2 regions of the Arthrobacter sp. 210 2 genome follow, and region 1 is predicted to be linked to the other one. Evidence: riboswitches for the same ligand, from Rfam matches in the RefSeq annotation. Region 1 holds a riboswitch; the other holds the start of a gene.
The links. A riboswitch is a leader RNA that binds a small molecule or an ion and turns the genes downstream of it on or off. The one in region 1 is predicted to bind S-adenosylmethionine.

Region 1 (7,501 bases):
AGCTGGATCATCGACACCCCGGGCATCCGGTCCTTCGGACTGGCGCACGTGGATCCGGACCGGATCCTGCGGTCCTTCCCGGACCTTTCGCCGGGCATCGATGACTGCGAACGCGGCTGCAAGCACACTGCCACGGCGGTGGACTGCGGCCTGGACGCCTGGGTGGCCGGAGGCCATGCGGGTCCCACCGGTGAAGCCCGGCTTGCGTCCCTGCGGAGGCTCCTCGGAGCGGATCCGCGCATGGAAGCGCAGGAGACCAAGGAGCTCGGCAGCGTCAACTGACAACGCCGATCTCCCAGCAGAACCGCCCGCAGACGGTAGTTTGGAACCATGATCCAACCCGCTTCGAGCTACAACGATGACCTGCGCCTGGCCCATGTCCTGGCCGACTCCGTGGATGACCAGACCATGAGCCGCTTCAAGGCACTGGACCTCCACGTGGAGACCAAGCCTGACCTGACGCCGGTCACCGATGCGGACAAGGCAGCGGAGGAAGCCATCCGCGGCCAGCTCTCCCGTTCCCGTCCACGGGATGCAGTACTCGGTGAGGAGTTTGGCAGCACCGGCCACGGCTCGCGCAGGTGGATCATCGATCCCATCGACGGCACCAAGAATTTTGTCCGCGGCGTGCCCGTGTGGGCCACCCTTATTGCCCTCGTTGACGAGGGCGAGCCGGTAGTTGGCGTGGTCAGTGCCCCGGCACTGGGCAAGCGATGGTGGGCGGCCAAGGGCATGGGCGCCTACATGGGCCGTTCACTTGCCGCGGCCACCCGGTTGCGGGTGTCCGACGTCTCCAGCCTGTCCGACGCTTCACTGTCATATTCGAGCCTGGGCGGATGGAAGGAACGCGGAAACCTTGACGAGTTCCTCGGCCTGACCGAGGACGTCTGGCGGACCCGGGCATTTGGCGACTTCTGGTCATACTGCATGGTGGCCGAAGGGTCGGTGGACATCGCCTGCGAACCCGAGCTCAACCTCTACGACATGGCGGCCCTGGTACCGATCGTGGTGGAGGCGGGCGGCCGCTTCACGTCGCTGGAGGGCGAGGACGGTCCGTTCGGCGGCAACGCCCTGGCCACCAACTCCATCCTGCACTCCGAGGTGCTGCAGCGGTTGAACCCGGGCCTCGACGACCTTCTCTGACTCCGGCCCCAACACCACCTGACCGAAGAATCGACGGCGGGCGCCCCCGAAAGGCGGCGCCCGCCGTCGTTTTCTTCGGCTGGAAACGCCTTTCGCGACGGCGCGTAACAAAAGCCTTAACAGTTGCGCCGGCTTCGAACCTGGCCGCCCCATGTTCTACGCTCTTAACCAGGTCACGAGTGCCAGCGCAAAACCCCGGTTTGCTGGCCGGCAACCCTCCATTCGCGGTGGGGTGCCCCGGGTGACGACCAGGCCGGTCCGGAGCGGATGCGGCAAGCGCGGATTCCTCTATGCCGGAGTCCTGTTTTGAAGTGAGGTCTCTGTGACAACTGCCACCGTCTCCCCCAACGCCGCCACCACCACCGAAGCTGCAGCGGCCCTCGACGCGCGCCAGGCGATCGCCGGCCGTCCCCTCGCCGCCGTCACCGGCGCAGAAATCCAGGCGCCGCTGATCGCCGGCGGGCATGTGCGGTATGCCAACCTCGACTATGGCGCATCTGCCCCCGCCCTCTCGGTGGTGTCCGCCTACCTCAACGAGATCCTGCCGTACTACGCCAGCGTCCACCGCGGCGCCGGGTACGCGTCGCAAATCAGCACCTCCGTGTACGAGAACGCCCGCAGCATCGTCCGCGATTTCGTGGGCGGCCGGCCGGACGATTCCGTCATCTTCACCAGGAACACCACGGACTCCCTCAACCTGCTGGCCGGCTGCCTGCCCGTCGCTGACGGACGCCATGCCGGTGACGTCCTGTACCTGGACATCGAGCACCACGCCAACCTGCTGCCCTGGCAGGGAGTGCCCCACCGCAGCATTGTTGCCGCCGACACCATCGCGGGAACCATCGAGGCCGTCCGCGCTGAGCTGGAGCAGGGCGGCGTGAGCCTGCTGGCAATCACCGGTGCCTCCAACGTCACCGGCGAGATCCTTCCCGTCCGCGCCCTGGCAACGCTCGCCCACCAGCACGGCGCACGGATCGTGGTGGATGCCGCCCAGCTGGCGCCGCACCGCCGCATTGACATCAGCGCGGACAACGTCGACTACGTCGCGTTCTCCGGGCACAAGCTCTACGCGCCCTTCGGCGCCGGTGTCCTGGTGGGACGTCCTGACTGGCTCGACGCCGGTGTTCCACACCTTGCCGGCGGCGGCGCCGTCAAGGAAGCAAGGCTCGACGGCGTCAGCTGGGCAACGGGCCCGGCCCGCCACGAGGGCGGCTCCCCCAACGTCCTGGGCGCGGCCACCCTTGCCCGCGCCACCCAGGTCATCGCCGGGTTGGACCAGGACCGCTGGCACGCGCACGAGTCCGCCATCCGCTCGTTCCTGGTGGAAGGCCTGCAGGACATCGACGGCGTCACGGTCCACCAGATCTTCAAGGACACCAACGCGGACACGGACACCATTGGCGTGGTCAACTTTTCCGTCGAGGGCTACGACGCAGGGCTCGTTGCCGCGTACCTTTCCGCTGAGCACGGGGTGGGGCTGCGGGACGGGCGCTTCTGCGCGCATCCCCTGCTGAAGCGGCTGGGGCTGCCCTCGGGGTCCCTTCGTGCCAGCTTCGGCCTCGGTTCCCGGCTCGAGGATGCCGAGCGGCTCCTGGCAGGCATCGCCAAACTCCGCCGCGACGGGCTGGGCTGGGACTACGTGGTGGACGCCGGCCGCTGGGTTCCCGCGAACGACACCCGCACCTACCCGCACTGGGCTCCGAACACGCCGGGAACCGCGGGGGCTGCTCCCTGCATTGACGACTGACCGTCGCCAGCGGCTGACCGGCCGTGCCCTGCTGCCGGACCCGGATGCGGTAAATTCGGAGGATATCGCAGGGCATTAGTGAAGGAGGCCGCAGGTGGTTCGGGGTGGCCCCAGGCTTGATCATGGGCGGCGCCGGGAGCTCGGCCAGAGCTTCCAGGACGGCGGCAAGCATTACCAGCGGGTCCGGCCCGGGTATCCTGCGGAATCGGCGCAATGGCTCGTTCCGGCCGGGGCCCGTGACGCGCTGGACGTTGGCGCCGGCACCGGCAAATTCACCGAACTCCTGCTGGCCGCTGGGTTAGCCGTGACCGCCGTCGATCCATCCGCAGACATGCTCGGACAGCTGACGGCTCACTATCCAGACACCACGGCTGTCCTCGGCACCGCCGAGGCGACGGGCCTTCCGGCGGCGGCGTTCGACGTCGTCACCGTTGCCCAGGCCTGGCACTGGTGCGATCCCCTCGCGGCGAGCACGGAACTGGCCCGTGTCCTCCGCCCGCACGGAACGCTCGGGCTGGTCTGGAACCAGCTGGACACGTCCGTCCCGTGGGTTCACCGACTCTCCCGCATCATGCATGCAGGGGACGTGTACAAGCCGGACCACCGGCCCGTGATGGGCCCCCAATTCAGACACCTTGAAGGCCATGTGACGCACTGGCAGGACGTTGTCAGCACCAGGGATCTGATGGAGCTCACCAAATCCCGCAGCTACTATCTTCGCGCCGGCGAAGCCACCCGGGCCAAGGTCCTCGCCAACCTTGACTGGTACCTGCATGAGCACCTGGGCCATGCCGACGATGAGGACCTGGAATTGCCGTACCTGACCCTGTCGTGGCGGGCCGTCAAAGCATGAAGAACGTCGCCGTTGCGGTCCACCGGCACCCGGTAGGCTTGGTCCTGTGAAGACCAGCGCGCCCTCCTCCTCCATCGAGGACTACGTCAAGGTCATCTACTCATTCACTGAATGGCAGGACAAGCCCATCACGTCCTCCCAGCTTGCCCAGCGGCTGGGGGTGGCCAACTCTTCGGTGTCGGAGATGGTCCGCAAGCTCAAGGACCAGGGCCTTGTTGACCATAAACCGTACAGTGCCATCACGCTGACCGATACCGGCCTGCGGCTGGCCCTGTCCATGGTCCGGCGCCACCGGCTGATCGAAACGTACCTGGTGCAGCAGCTGGGCTACAGCTGGGACGAAGTCCACGATGAAGCTGAACTGCTGGAGCACGCCGTCTCCGACACGTTCATTCAGCGGGTCGCCGCCAGGCTGGGCGACCCCAGCCGCGATCCGCACGGTGACCCGATTCCCACTGCCGACGGCAAGGTTCTGATGCCCCGGGCCCACCTGATGGGTGAGCTGGACAAGGGCCATACCGGCAGGATCACCCGGATCAGCGACGACAACCCGGATCTGCTCCGCTATCTGTCCGCGGAGGAGATAGACCTCGACGCCGAGGTTGAGGTGGTGGGGCGACGGCCGTTCGGCGGTGCGCTGGTGGTGCGCATCCGCAACTCCGGCCGGGCCCGGGACTACGACCTGGCCGACGAGATTACCTCGGCCCTGTGGGTCCACAGCGACCAGCCGCATCCCGGCTGCACCCTGTCGGACGGCTGAGATGCAACCGGCAGGATGAGCCCTTCGGGAATGCCGTCTGCGCGGGCCTGGCTTGCGGTGGCCGCCGGTGGCCTGGTGGGCAGTGAACTCCGCTATTGCCTGGGGCTGGCCTTTCCCGAGATTCCCGGATCAATACCCTGGGCGACGCTCTGGATCAATGCCGCCGGAAGCTTTGTGCTGGCGGCGTTATCGACGGCCTGGATGGCCCGGCCGGGGACAGCGTCCTGGCTGCGCGCGGGGCTGGGCCCCGGACTGCTGGGCTCCTTCACCACGTTTTCTGCCGTGGTGTTCGCGGTGGATCAACTGGCCCGGGCAGGCCAGCATCCCGTCTGGGTTGCCTACCTGGCGCTCTCACTGCTCCTCGGACTGGGGGCTGCCGGCCTCGGGTGGCGTGTGGGCAGGCTGCTCCCCCGGACATCGGAGGCTGACGCTGCGGGCGGCAGGCCATGACCGCTGCCGCGCTGGTGGGAATCTTCGGCGTCCTGGGCTCACTGCTGCGCTTCGCCATCGACAGCTGGTTCGCGCATCACCTGTCCACCCGCAGCGTCCGGACGGCTGGAGGGCAGGAAAGGCTGCACTGGCCTTGGGCTACGCTGCTGGTGAACGTGCTGGGGTGCCTCATCATCGGGGTGTCCTTTGGCCTGACCGGGCGGCTGGGACTGCCGGACGAGTGGCACGCCGGACTTGCCACGGGCCTGGCTGGAGGACTGACAACCTTCAGCTCGTGGACCACCGCCACCGTGCGGCTGCTGAGTGAAGCACGCTTCGGTTCCGCAGCTCTGAACATCGTGGCAAACCTGGCCCTGGGCTTTGCAGCTGCAGCGGGGGGCATCGCGCTGGCAGCATAGCTGGATTAACCACGCACGTTAGTGACACTGGCGTGTTGGGTGAGATAAGGAAGACCTCCGGGTGGAGTGGGGCTTGACTAGAGTCCAATTCCACGCATGGAGGTCTTCAATGTCCAACCCTAACGCTCTTCTGATTCCTCGTGGCAGGCTGCAGCTCGCGCAATGTGTCGTTGATCAGTCTGGAGCCTGCGCCGGGCTGCGGAGCGGCAGTGGACTAATCGATAGGCCGTGCCATAGGGTGCCCTTCCGCTGCGCTGCGTTCGATTCCTACCGAGCTACTGAACTTCGCACCACCCATCACCTTCCACAACTTCAGCAACGACCAACAGAACATGATTAGCAGCAGAATGTTTCGGATCGTCAGTAGGGCAGCTACGCCTGGATTGAGTGAGGCAAGAAGTTGCGGATATAGGAGCGGATAAATAAGGGTCGTGAGACCACAAATGGGAACCATCAGAACTACGGGTATCGTCCATTCGCGCCCGCGAAATGCGGCGGCAGCGCATATTACGGCCGCTGGCCATATCATGAACTGCGGGGATCCAACTTTATTGAACACGATCATTGCCATAACCAGGGCGAGACCACCGACCATAAAGAGGTCCTGCCGATTCGCGTCACGTCTGACTCCCACGAAAATGAGAAGAGCTATACCGAAAACGCTAATCATGAGCAGCGGATTAAGTATTGCGCTCATTTGATCTGCAAGTGAGCCGCGTATCTCCATCGTGTCTATATCAGTATTCGGGTAGATGTACGTGCCCTGTCGAAGTACAGCCTGCCAGAGACCAGGAGTGGTTAGGGGCGCCTCTAACTGCATACCTCGGTCTCCCTGCGCCTGTATAAAGCCCAGAAGGTTTCGAGCGCCGCCACCCAACACGACGGCCATGACCATGATTGCAGACACGCCGATTCCGGCTATAAGGACTCGCAACCGAGCCTTGCTGGATAGAACCAGCGCCATGACAACCCCGGCGGGCCATACTTTGATCCAGGTCGCAAGAGAGAGCAGCAGCGACGCAACCGCTGGCCTGGTTGCTGCAACGACAAGACCCATAACAACAAAAGGAGCAGAAATACCGTCGATACGGGAGAATACGAGCGGTCCCAAAATAAGAATCAATAGGATAAAAAGGTAAGCAGCCTGCCACCCGAACCGCAGCGTCCTACTTCGGAGCAGAACCGTCACTGCACAAAAATTGAGTATGGCGCAAAGTACGAACCAACCGAGCATGTACAGGTGATGCCCGAAGGTCGATGCCACGACCATAGGAACCATCGCCGCAATTGGATAAACCCATGCAACGTCGATACCCTGCCATACGCCTTCGTTAAGACCTTGATACACCCATTCCCGATACAAGACAACGTCTCCGTTTGCTTGCCCTGCAGTGATATCCGGAATCAAAAACAAGAAAGAAAGAAAATGCACTCCTGCACATATAGCGAAGACGCTGCGCTTACGGGACAGAAAATTACGCAGGTCTAGTGGGAGCATGAGCATATGTGACTCTCTAGGATAAAAAGGAAGGAGCGGCAGCGTCCGCTACGCAGACAAGCGGCTGCCAACGGTATGCAAAACCCGCCTCGATAGCACCGGACCTAACCAGCGAAGACGGATCAAGTTAATACACCCGGGCTGCGGCCCAAAATGATTACTTCTCAAGGATACTTGGTGTCCCGGCTCCTTGCGGCCCGCCGGGCTTTAGCGAGGCGTATGGTTGACTCTGATGATCAGCAGACGTGACGCGGCAATTGCCCTGGATGTACCAATGGAAATGGCCCAGCGCCATGGCCTCCCGAAGTGGATGACGGAGGCAGAACTGGGCGAAATCCTGGACAACCCGCCGCCGTGGCTGGTCCAGTCACGTGCCAACCGGACGGGCAAGCGTCCGGTCTGGGTCCACCTGGAATGCGCCGTCTGCGGCTACGAGGAGGCGGCCCGTCCCAAGAAGTGGTGGCCGGACTTCACCTATGTCGTGTGCAGCCATCACGCACCTGCTGACGTGCCGCCCGTCCAGGCCCGCTTCATTCGAAGCGAGTTCGACGGCGTAGGCACGCGTTTTGTAGGCATCGCGGACGTTGCGGCGCCGGACCACCACTAGGAATGTCCCGGGCAGCTCAGTTGCCGTTGCTGGACATCTCCTCGG
Region 2 (7,501 bases), on a different contig from region 1:
GCGACGTGGCATACTCAGGCGCGTGACGCCGTCGTACGAAATCCACGCCGAGGTATGGCTCAATCCCGGCGAAGCGGGCTGGCATTTCGTCACCCTGCCTGCGGACGTGGCGGATGACATCAAGGAGCGGACCGCTGCCAGCAGCAGGGCCTTCGGAGCGGTAAAGGTGACAGCCGATATCGGAGGCCACTCCTGGCAGACCTCGCTGTTCCCCGACACCAAACGCGGCACCTATCTCCTGCCGGTCAAGAAAACCGTCAGGGACAAAGCCGGGATCGGCGCCGGGGACACCGTGGAAGTCCGGCTGGACTTCCAGCCGGACAATGCTCCACAGAACTAGATCTGCTTGAGGGCCTGTTCCAGGTCCCGGATCAGGTCGTCGGCGTCCTCAAGCCCCACGGACAGCCGCACCACGCCGTCGCTCAGGCCGATGGCGGCACGGCCTTCCGGCCCCATAGCACGGTGCGTGGTGGTTGCAGGGTGCGTAATCAGGGACTTGGAATCGCCAAGGTTGTTGGAGATGTCGATGATGCGCAGCCCGTCCAGCAGCGCAAAGGCGGCTTCCTTGCCCGACCGGCCGCCGGACGGAGCAAGCTCCAAAGTGAGCACCGTACCGCCGGCGCGCATCTGCTTGGCCGCAAGCTCGTACTGCGGGTGGGACTTCAGGAGCGGGTACTTCACCCAGCTCACCGCGGGCTGCTGCTCCAGCCACTCGGCGAGGCGCAGGGCGGTTGCGGAAGAGTGGTTGACGCGCAGGGACATGGTCTCCAGGCCCTTGGTGAGGACCCACGCGTTGAACGCAGACAGCGACGGGCCGGTGTGGCGCATCAGCTGCTTGACGGGTCCGTCGATGAATTCCTTGGTGCCCAGGATGGCGCCGCCCAGCACCCTGCCCTGGCCGTCAATATGTTTGGTGCCGGAGTAGACGATAACGTCGGCTCCGAGCTGGCCGCAGCGCTGCAGCAGGGGAGTGGCAAAGACATTGTCGACGACGACGGTGGCACCCGCGGCGTGCGCGAGTTCGCTGACCGCGGCGATGTCCACGATCTCCTGCATCGGGTTGGACGGCGATTCGAAGAAGACGGCGGTGGTGGGCTGGGACAGGGCCTCACGCCACTGCTCCAGGTCCGGCCCGTCCACGAAGACCGTCTCCACGCCCCAGCGGGGCAGGATTTCGTTCAAAATCACGAAGCAGGACCCGAACAGCGAACGGGCGGCAACAACGCGGTCGCCGGCAGCCAGCAACGCGCCGAGGGCAGTAAAGACGGCGGACATGCCCGACGCCGTCGCAAAGCACGCCTCGGTGCCCTCGAGCAGGCGGAGCCGCTCCTGGAACGTGGCCACCGAAGGGTTGCCGTACCGGGAGTAGACGAAGCGCTCGTCCTCACCCGTGAATGCCCGCTCGGCGGCGGCAGCGGATTCGTACACGAAGCCCGAGTTCAGGAACACGGCCTCGCTGGTTTCCTGGAAGTTGGTGCGGTCCAGCCCGCCGCGGACGGCCTGGGTGTCAGGGCTCCAGCCGGCGGCGTCGTTATTGAAGGTCACTTAATTCTTTCCCAGGTTGGTCGGCAGGCCGCGGTTCTTCCAGCCGTTGACGGTGCGTTCGCCGTAGCGGTCCGGCTCACCCTCGAAGCCCTCCAGGACGTTGTACGAGGTGAAACCGGCCTGGGTGGCGGCGATGGCCGCGGAGATGGAGCGCTGGCCGGAGCGGCAGATGAACAGCAGCTCGGTCCCGTTGTCCTCCGGCGCCTGCTGGCTCAGGTCTTTGATGAAATCGGGGTTGGGAATGCCGCCCGGGAACGTCCACTGGATGAACAGGGGATCATTGTCCGTGGCCTTGGTGTCCGGAATGCCGATGTGGGCCCATTCGCCCTCGGTGCGCACGTCCACCAGGATGGCGCCCTGCTCCAGCTTGGCCCAGGCTTCCTCAGGCGTCAGGTCTCCTGCGTAGCTCATGCGTGGCCCTCGCCGTCGAACTCGAGGTCTTCGGTGCCTGACTCCAGGTTGTCCACGGCGGTCGCGACGGCGGCATCCGCCGAGGCGATGGCCGCCGGCAGGACCAGGGCCTGGGCAACGATGACGGTGGTGCCGTTGAACGTTGCTGCCGGGCTGCCGTGCAGGACATAGCCCTCGGCCAGGGCGGTGGAAATCCGTTCACAGAAAGACCTGTCATCCGGGCCGGTGACAAGCCGGTACGACAGTCTCTCTTCAGGGGCAGGTGCGTCAGACACGACGGATCTCCTTCTCTCACGCTTGCAGCTCGAATCGGTCGATATGCCGAGTATTCACCTGAGGCACCCCGCCGCGAAAGGGAGGGTTGCCGACCGGCCAGTCAGGGCTTGGCGCCGGTACTCATTACTCCCCAAAAACGTAACATCTGGCAGGCGGAGCCGCACCGCCGCCGTCGTCATGTTCCGTAACTGAACCATACGGTGCGCAGCGTGCGGCGCTGCGCACTTAAGCGAGGGGACGTCCGACGGCGGTATCACCGCAGGTGGGCGCGCTTTCCTTACCGTGCGCCGGCCCTGCGTCCCGATAGAGTTCACGTGGGGCAACGCCCCGTCACCAGGTCGTCAGCAGTGGGGGTCCCATCAGCATGTGCACAACCGTGCCTCGAGTCAGCGCCGGTTCATCCAGCGTGCCCCTCCACCGGAAAACCCTGGTATTCCTCGCGGTGGTATTGATGGCACTCATCGCCGTAGTGCTGCCTGCCGCGCCCGCACAAGCCGCAAGGAGCTTTCCGGAAGAGGGGAAGCCGCTGCTGGGCACAGTCCTTGAATGGGGCGAGGATACCGCCGCCGATTTCGCGGGCCGCTTGGGTGCATCGCCGGCCGTTTTTGGCCATGACATTGCCTTCCCCTACCGCCCGTCCGAGGAGGACGACATCGAGGGCTTCCTGGAGCAGTCCTCACTTCAGGGCGCCCACGCGATGCTCACGGTGAAACCCACGGTGCCGCTGGATCAGATTGACGGCGCGGCCGCGAAAGCCTTCGCAGGCGAGGTGCGGGAGCTTGCTTCCACCTTCAAGGGCCAGCTGCTGATCCGGTTTGCCCCGGACATGAACGCAAGCTGGGTTGAATGGGGACAGCAGCCCGTTGCCTACCGCGCAGCGTTCCAGGCCGTCACGGCGGCGTTCCGGGAGGCCAACGGCGGCGGCACGGTGATGGTCTGGGAACCGTACCTGGGCACGGACTATCCGTTCGGCCGGAACCGGAACGCGCCTGCGCAGGGAAGTGAAGGGTTCGCGCTGCTTGACACCAACGGTGACGGCCAGTGGGACGGCGCAGATGCAGCCTACGCCCCCTACTATCCCGGGGACGATGCGGTGGATTGGGTGGGCCTGACGGCCTATCACGACGACACTGCCGGCGGTGCCGCGGTCAATACCGTCCCCCGCGCGGGGGAGCTGCAGGAGATGCTGACGGCCTCCGGCGGGGAAAACTTCTACGCCACCTATTCGGAGGGGCGCGACAAGCCGTTCCTCCTGCAGACCGCCGCGTTTTACAGCCCGGCTTCCGGTGGAGCCCCGGAAGCGGACATCAAAACCAGCTGGTGGGACCAGGTGGTGGGGACTGCCACTGATGCCGGGTTCCGCATGACAGGGGCGGTGGTGTGGGATGAGCGCACCAGTACCCGGGACACCGGAGTGGCAAGCATCGACTGGCCGCTCACCGGAAACCCCGGCATCGCCAAGGCCGCCTTGGGCAGGCTGGAAGCGTCCCCCATCGTCACCGGCCCCGTCACCGAGGTCAGCTCCGGCAGTGCGTTCGTGCGGGCAAACACCCTCACCGGGGCGGCTGCGTGGACAGTGGGTGCGGCGCTCCTCATCCTCCTGGTTGCCCTGTGGCAGATTCCCCGCCGGGTCAATGCCGCAACGGCGTGGGGATACTCAGACCCGTCCAGCAGGGATTCCCGGGTGGATATGCTGCGCGGCCTGGCCATTGTTTTTGTTGTGGTCAACCACCTGGGCATGACCTCGCTGTTCCAGTTGCTCACGCAGGAAGCGGTGGGGTTCGTCTCAGGCGCCGAGTTGTTCGTCCTGTTCTCCGGCCTGGTGGTGGGCATGGTGTACGGGCCCAGGGCCAAGGACGACTTCGGAACGGTGGTGGACCACACCTCGCGGAGGGCGGGCAAGCTCTACCTGACCGCGCTGATAGTCCTCATCGGCGTCTTCCTGGCCTCGCTGCTGCCGATCTTCCGGACCGACGCCCTGACCACCTTCGTGGACCAGGGAACCGGCGGCGCGGGGCACGACGGAGCGGGACGCACCTACGACCTCTACGCGGGCATGGAGTCCCTGTTCCAATTCCCGGTGCCGCCACAGGTGCTCCCTGCCATCCTGCTGCTGCAGTTTGGCCCGTGGCAGTTCAACGTGATGGGACTTTACGTGGTGTTGCTTCTGGTCAGCCCGCTAATCCTCGCGGCGCTCAACCGCGGCAAGGTGGTCTGGGTGCTGGCCGCTGCCCTGGCAGTTTACGCCGTAGGCTCGCTGACCCGCTTCCGGCTCCTGCCGTCGCAGTTCGAGGACTCGTTCCCGCTGCTCGTGTGGCAGGTGCTGTTCGTGATCGGACTGGTGGCGGGGTACCACCGGCGCAGCATCGTCGCCTGGCTCTCGGCGAGGCTCTGGGTGGTGGCCGCGTGCACCGCCGTCGCACTGCTGTTTGCGTTCCTCTCCTGGGGCAACCCCTACCTGGCCAACGGCTTTGACACCCGCCTCGGCATCATCCCGGACACCCTGTACCGGTCGCTCTATGACCTGCTGTTCGCCCGGACGTACCTTGCACCGGGACGGCTGCTCAACGTCCTGGTCCTGGTGGTGGCGGCCTACGCCTTCCTCACGGCGTACTGGAAACCCGTGCAGCGCGCGCTCGGCTGGTTCCTGATTCCGCTGGGCCGCGCCACCCTCTACGTGTTCATCATGCACGTGGTGCTGATCGCCGTCGTGGCCAATATCCCGGCCCTGCAGCAGGAGAACGTGCTGCTTAACACTGCCGCTTACGCCGCGGTACTGGGACTCCTGTGGGTCATGGTCCGGACCAGGTTCCTCTTCCGGATCATTCCCACGTAGAAAATCCGAGGAGTTGCCCCGCATCCGGGAAGCGTTTACTTCGCGGAAATATGAACGGTACAACACCGACACTGTCACAGCATTTGACGAAACATTTCACCCATACGATCACCGCGTAACACTCCGGTGAAAGGGAAAAAATGACAGATGCGACTCGCAGGAACTTCCTCCGCTATGTAGGCATGGTGGGGGGAGCCGGGGTGATGTACGAGACGATGGCAGCGATGGGCCTGGCTCCTGATACGGCTGCGCCTGCCTACGCCGCACCCCGGGCGGACGACCTGCGCGGCAGCGGCAAAAGCGTGGTGATCCTGGGCGGCGGCATCGCAGGCCTGACCACCGCCTATGAGCTCGGCAAGGCGGGCTACAAAGTGACCATCCTTGAGGCGCGGATGCGGCCCGGCGGACGCAACTGGACTGTGCGCGGGGGAACCGAGGAAACGGACTTGCGCGGAGTCACCCAGCGGGCCACGTTCTCAAAGGACCAGTACATGAATGCCGGCCCGGGCCGCATTCCCCAGCACCACATCACCATGGACTACTGCAAGGAACTGGGGGTGGCCATTGAGCCTTTCACCAACCAGAACGCAGACGGATACCTCTTCCGGGAGGGCAACACCAAGCTGTCAAACACCCCGGTCCGGCACCGTGCAGCCAAGGCGGATGTCTACGGCTATGTCTCGGAGCTGCTGGCCAAGGCCACGGACCAGGGCGCCCTGGACAGCTACATGAGCACGGCGGACAAGGAAAACCTCATCACCTTCCTCCGGAATTTCGGTGCCATCGGCGGCAAGGTGCCGGGTGATGCGGCCGCCAGCTTCAAGTACACCGGGACGGGCCGCAAGGGCTACTCAGTAGTGCCGGGCGCAGGGCTGGAAGCCGGGACACCGCTTGCGCCGGATGCCTTGTCCGACGTTTTCGCGAGCGGTGTGGGCAACTACTTCTCCTTCGAGTTCGGCTGGGACCAGGCCATGATGATGTTCCAGCCCGTGGGCGGCATGGACCGCATCCCCTACGCCTTTGAGGCTGCCATCGGCAAGGACAAATTCGTGTACGGGGCCCAGGTCCTGTCCATGAACAACACCGCTGCGGGCGTCGCGGTGGACTACACCAACCCCGGCGGCCAAACCAAGAGGATCGAGGCGGACTTCGCCGTCTGCACCCTGCCCCCGCACATCGCGGCCAAGATCCCCGGCAACCTCCCCGCAGACGTCCTGGACGCCCTCAACTTCGCCACCCCCAGTGACGCCGGAAAGATCGGCATCGAGTACTCCCGCCGCTGGTGGGAGGAGGACCACCGGATTTACGGCGGCATCACCAACACCAACATCGACCTCGGCAACATGTGGTACCCGTCCACCGGGTTCCACGGCCAGCGCGGCACCATGGTGGGCTACTACAACACGGGCAACAGCGCCCGTGTCTATAAGGAGCTCAGCCCGGAAAAGCGGCTCAGCCGGGCCCTCGACCAAGGCGCACGGATCCATGGCGACGTGTACCGGAAGGATGTGGCGGCGTCGTTCTCGGTGGACTGGGGGAGCGCCGCCTTCTCCGAGGGTGCCTGGGTGGGATGGCCGTCACAGACCGATGCCAAGTACGCCAAACTGCTCGAGCCCTCCGGGAACATCTACTTCGCCGGCGACCACCTGAGCCACGCCATCGCCTGGCAGCACGGTGCCATGACGTCCGCCCGTGCCGCCGTTACGTCGCTTCACACCCGCGCCGCAGCAATGGTGGCCGGATGACCCGGGCCCCCTTCACAGCCGCACCACAAGCCACAAGCAGAAAGCAGCCCATGCTCCGTCGCAGTCTTTCCCTGATCGCAGCCGGCGCCGCCGGTGTCGCCCTTACGGCAACCGCAGCGTTCGCCGCTCCCGCAGTTTTCAAGGACCTTACGGATCCCAAGCCCGGCACTACGGTGTCCAACCTCCCGGCCGGCCAGGACAATCCGATGATCGCCAGCGGGGTGGCCATCGGGGCGAACACGGCCATCTACAAAACCAGTGGACTGGGGCCGTCCGCCCTAAATACGGCCGCTCCGGCCGGCAGTGAGCAGCGCTACGTGGATACCGGAGTGTTCCCCGGCGGTGTCCTGCCGCCGGGCGTCACCATCACCGAGGCGCAGGGCATCAACGTTCTCCGCCGGATTGGCGAGAACCTGGCGCAGGCGGGGTTGGATTACGACGACGTCATCACCATGCGCGTCTTCCTGCAGAATCCGGCGGGGGCCGACAAGGCCGACTTTGACGGGTGGAACCGCGCGTACCGGCAGTACTTTGCGAACACCAGCCTCGCCGATGGGTCAGCCATCAAGGTTCCGCTGGGTTCGGCCGCGCCTGCCGAACCGTTCGTAACCACCGCTGCCCGGCCGTCACGTTTTGCCCTCGAAATCGAGAACCTGCCCGTCAGCGGCTGGCTGGTGGAGGTGGAAGT

Region 2: linked by a shared signal. The riboswitch ahead of AC5RWA_RS10730 (DUF1737 domain-containing protein) and the one ahead of AC5RWA_RS14615 (aminotransferase class V-fold PLP-dependent enzyme) in region 1 are both predicted to bind S-adenosylmethionine.

Annotation. Positions count from the first base shown of each region.
Region 1 covers NZ_JBNHIE010000007.1:161,254-168,754, reverse strand. The annotation lists gene rsgA (ribosome small subunit-dependent GTPase A) at 1-282, shown strand, start outside; gene hisN (histidinol-phosphatase) at 331-1,143, shown strand; SAM riboswitch class IV at 1,315-1,428, shown strand; gene AC5RWA_RS14615 (aminotransferase class V-fold PLP-dependent enzyme) at 1,466-2,890, shown strand; gene AC5RWA_RS14610 (class I SAM-dependent methyltransferase) at 2,985-3,743, shown strand; gene AC5RWA_RS14605 (metal-dependent transcriptional regulator) at 3,790-4,503, shown strand; gene AC5RWA_RS14600 (fluoride efflux transporter FluC) at 4,519-4,953, shown strand; gene AC5RWA_RS14595 (fluoride efflux transporter FluC) at 4,950-5,351, shown strand; gene AC5RWA_RS14590 (glycosyltransferase 87 family protein) at 5,566-6,855, opposite strand; gene AC5RWA_RS14585 (hypothetical protein) at 7,082-7,456, shown strand; gene AC5RWA_RS14580 (S1C family serine protease) at 7,473-7,501, opposite strand, start outside.
Region 2 covers NZ_JBNHIE010000004.1:249,782-257,282, reverse strand. The annotation lists gene AC5RWA_RS10745 (DUF1905 domain-containing protein) at 23-340, shown strand; gene AC5RWA_RS10740 (O-succinylhomoserine sulfhydrylase) at 337-1,545, opposite strand; gene AC5RWA_RS10735 (rhodanese-like domain-containing protein) at 1,546-1,956, opposite strand; gene AC5RWA_RS10730 (DUF1737 domain-containing protein) at 1,953-2,231, opposite strand; SAM riboswitch class IV at 2,245-2,360, opposite strand; gene opgC (OpgC domain-containing protein) at 2,684-5,068, shown strand; gene AC5RWA_RS10720 (flavin monoamine oxidase family protein) at 5,209-6,813, shown strand; gene AC5RWA_RS10715 (Rid family hydrolase) at 6,864-7,501, shown strand, end outside.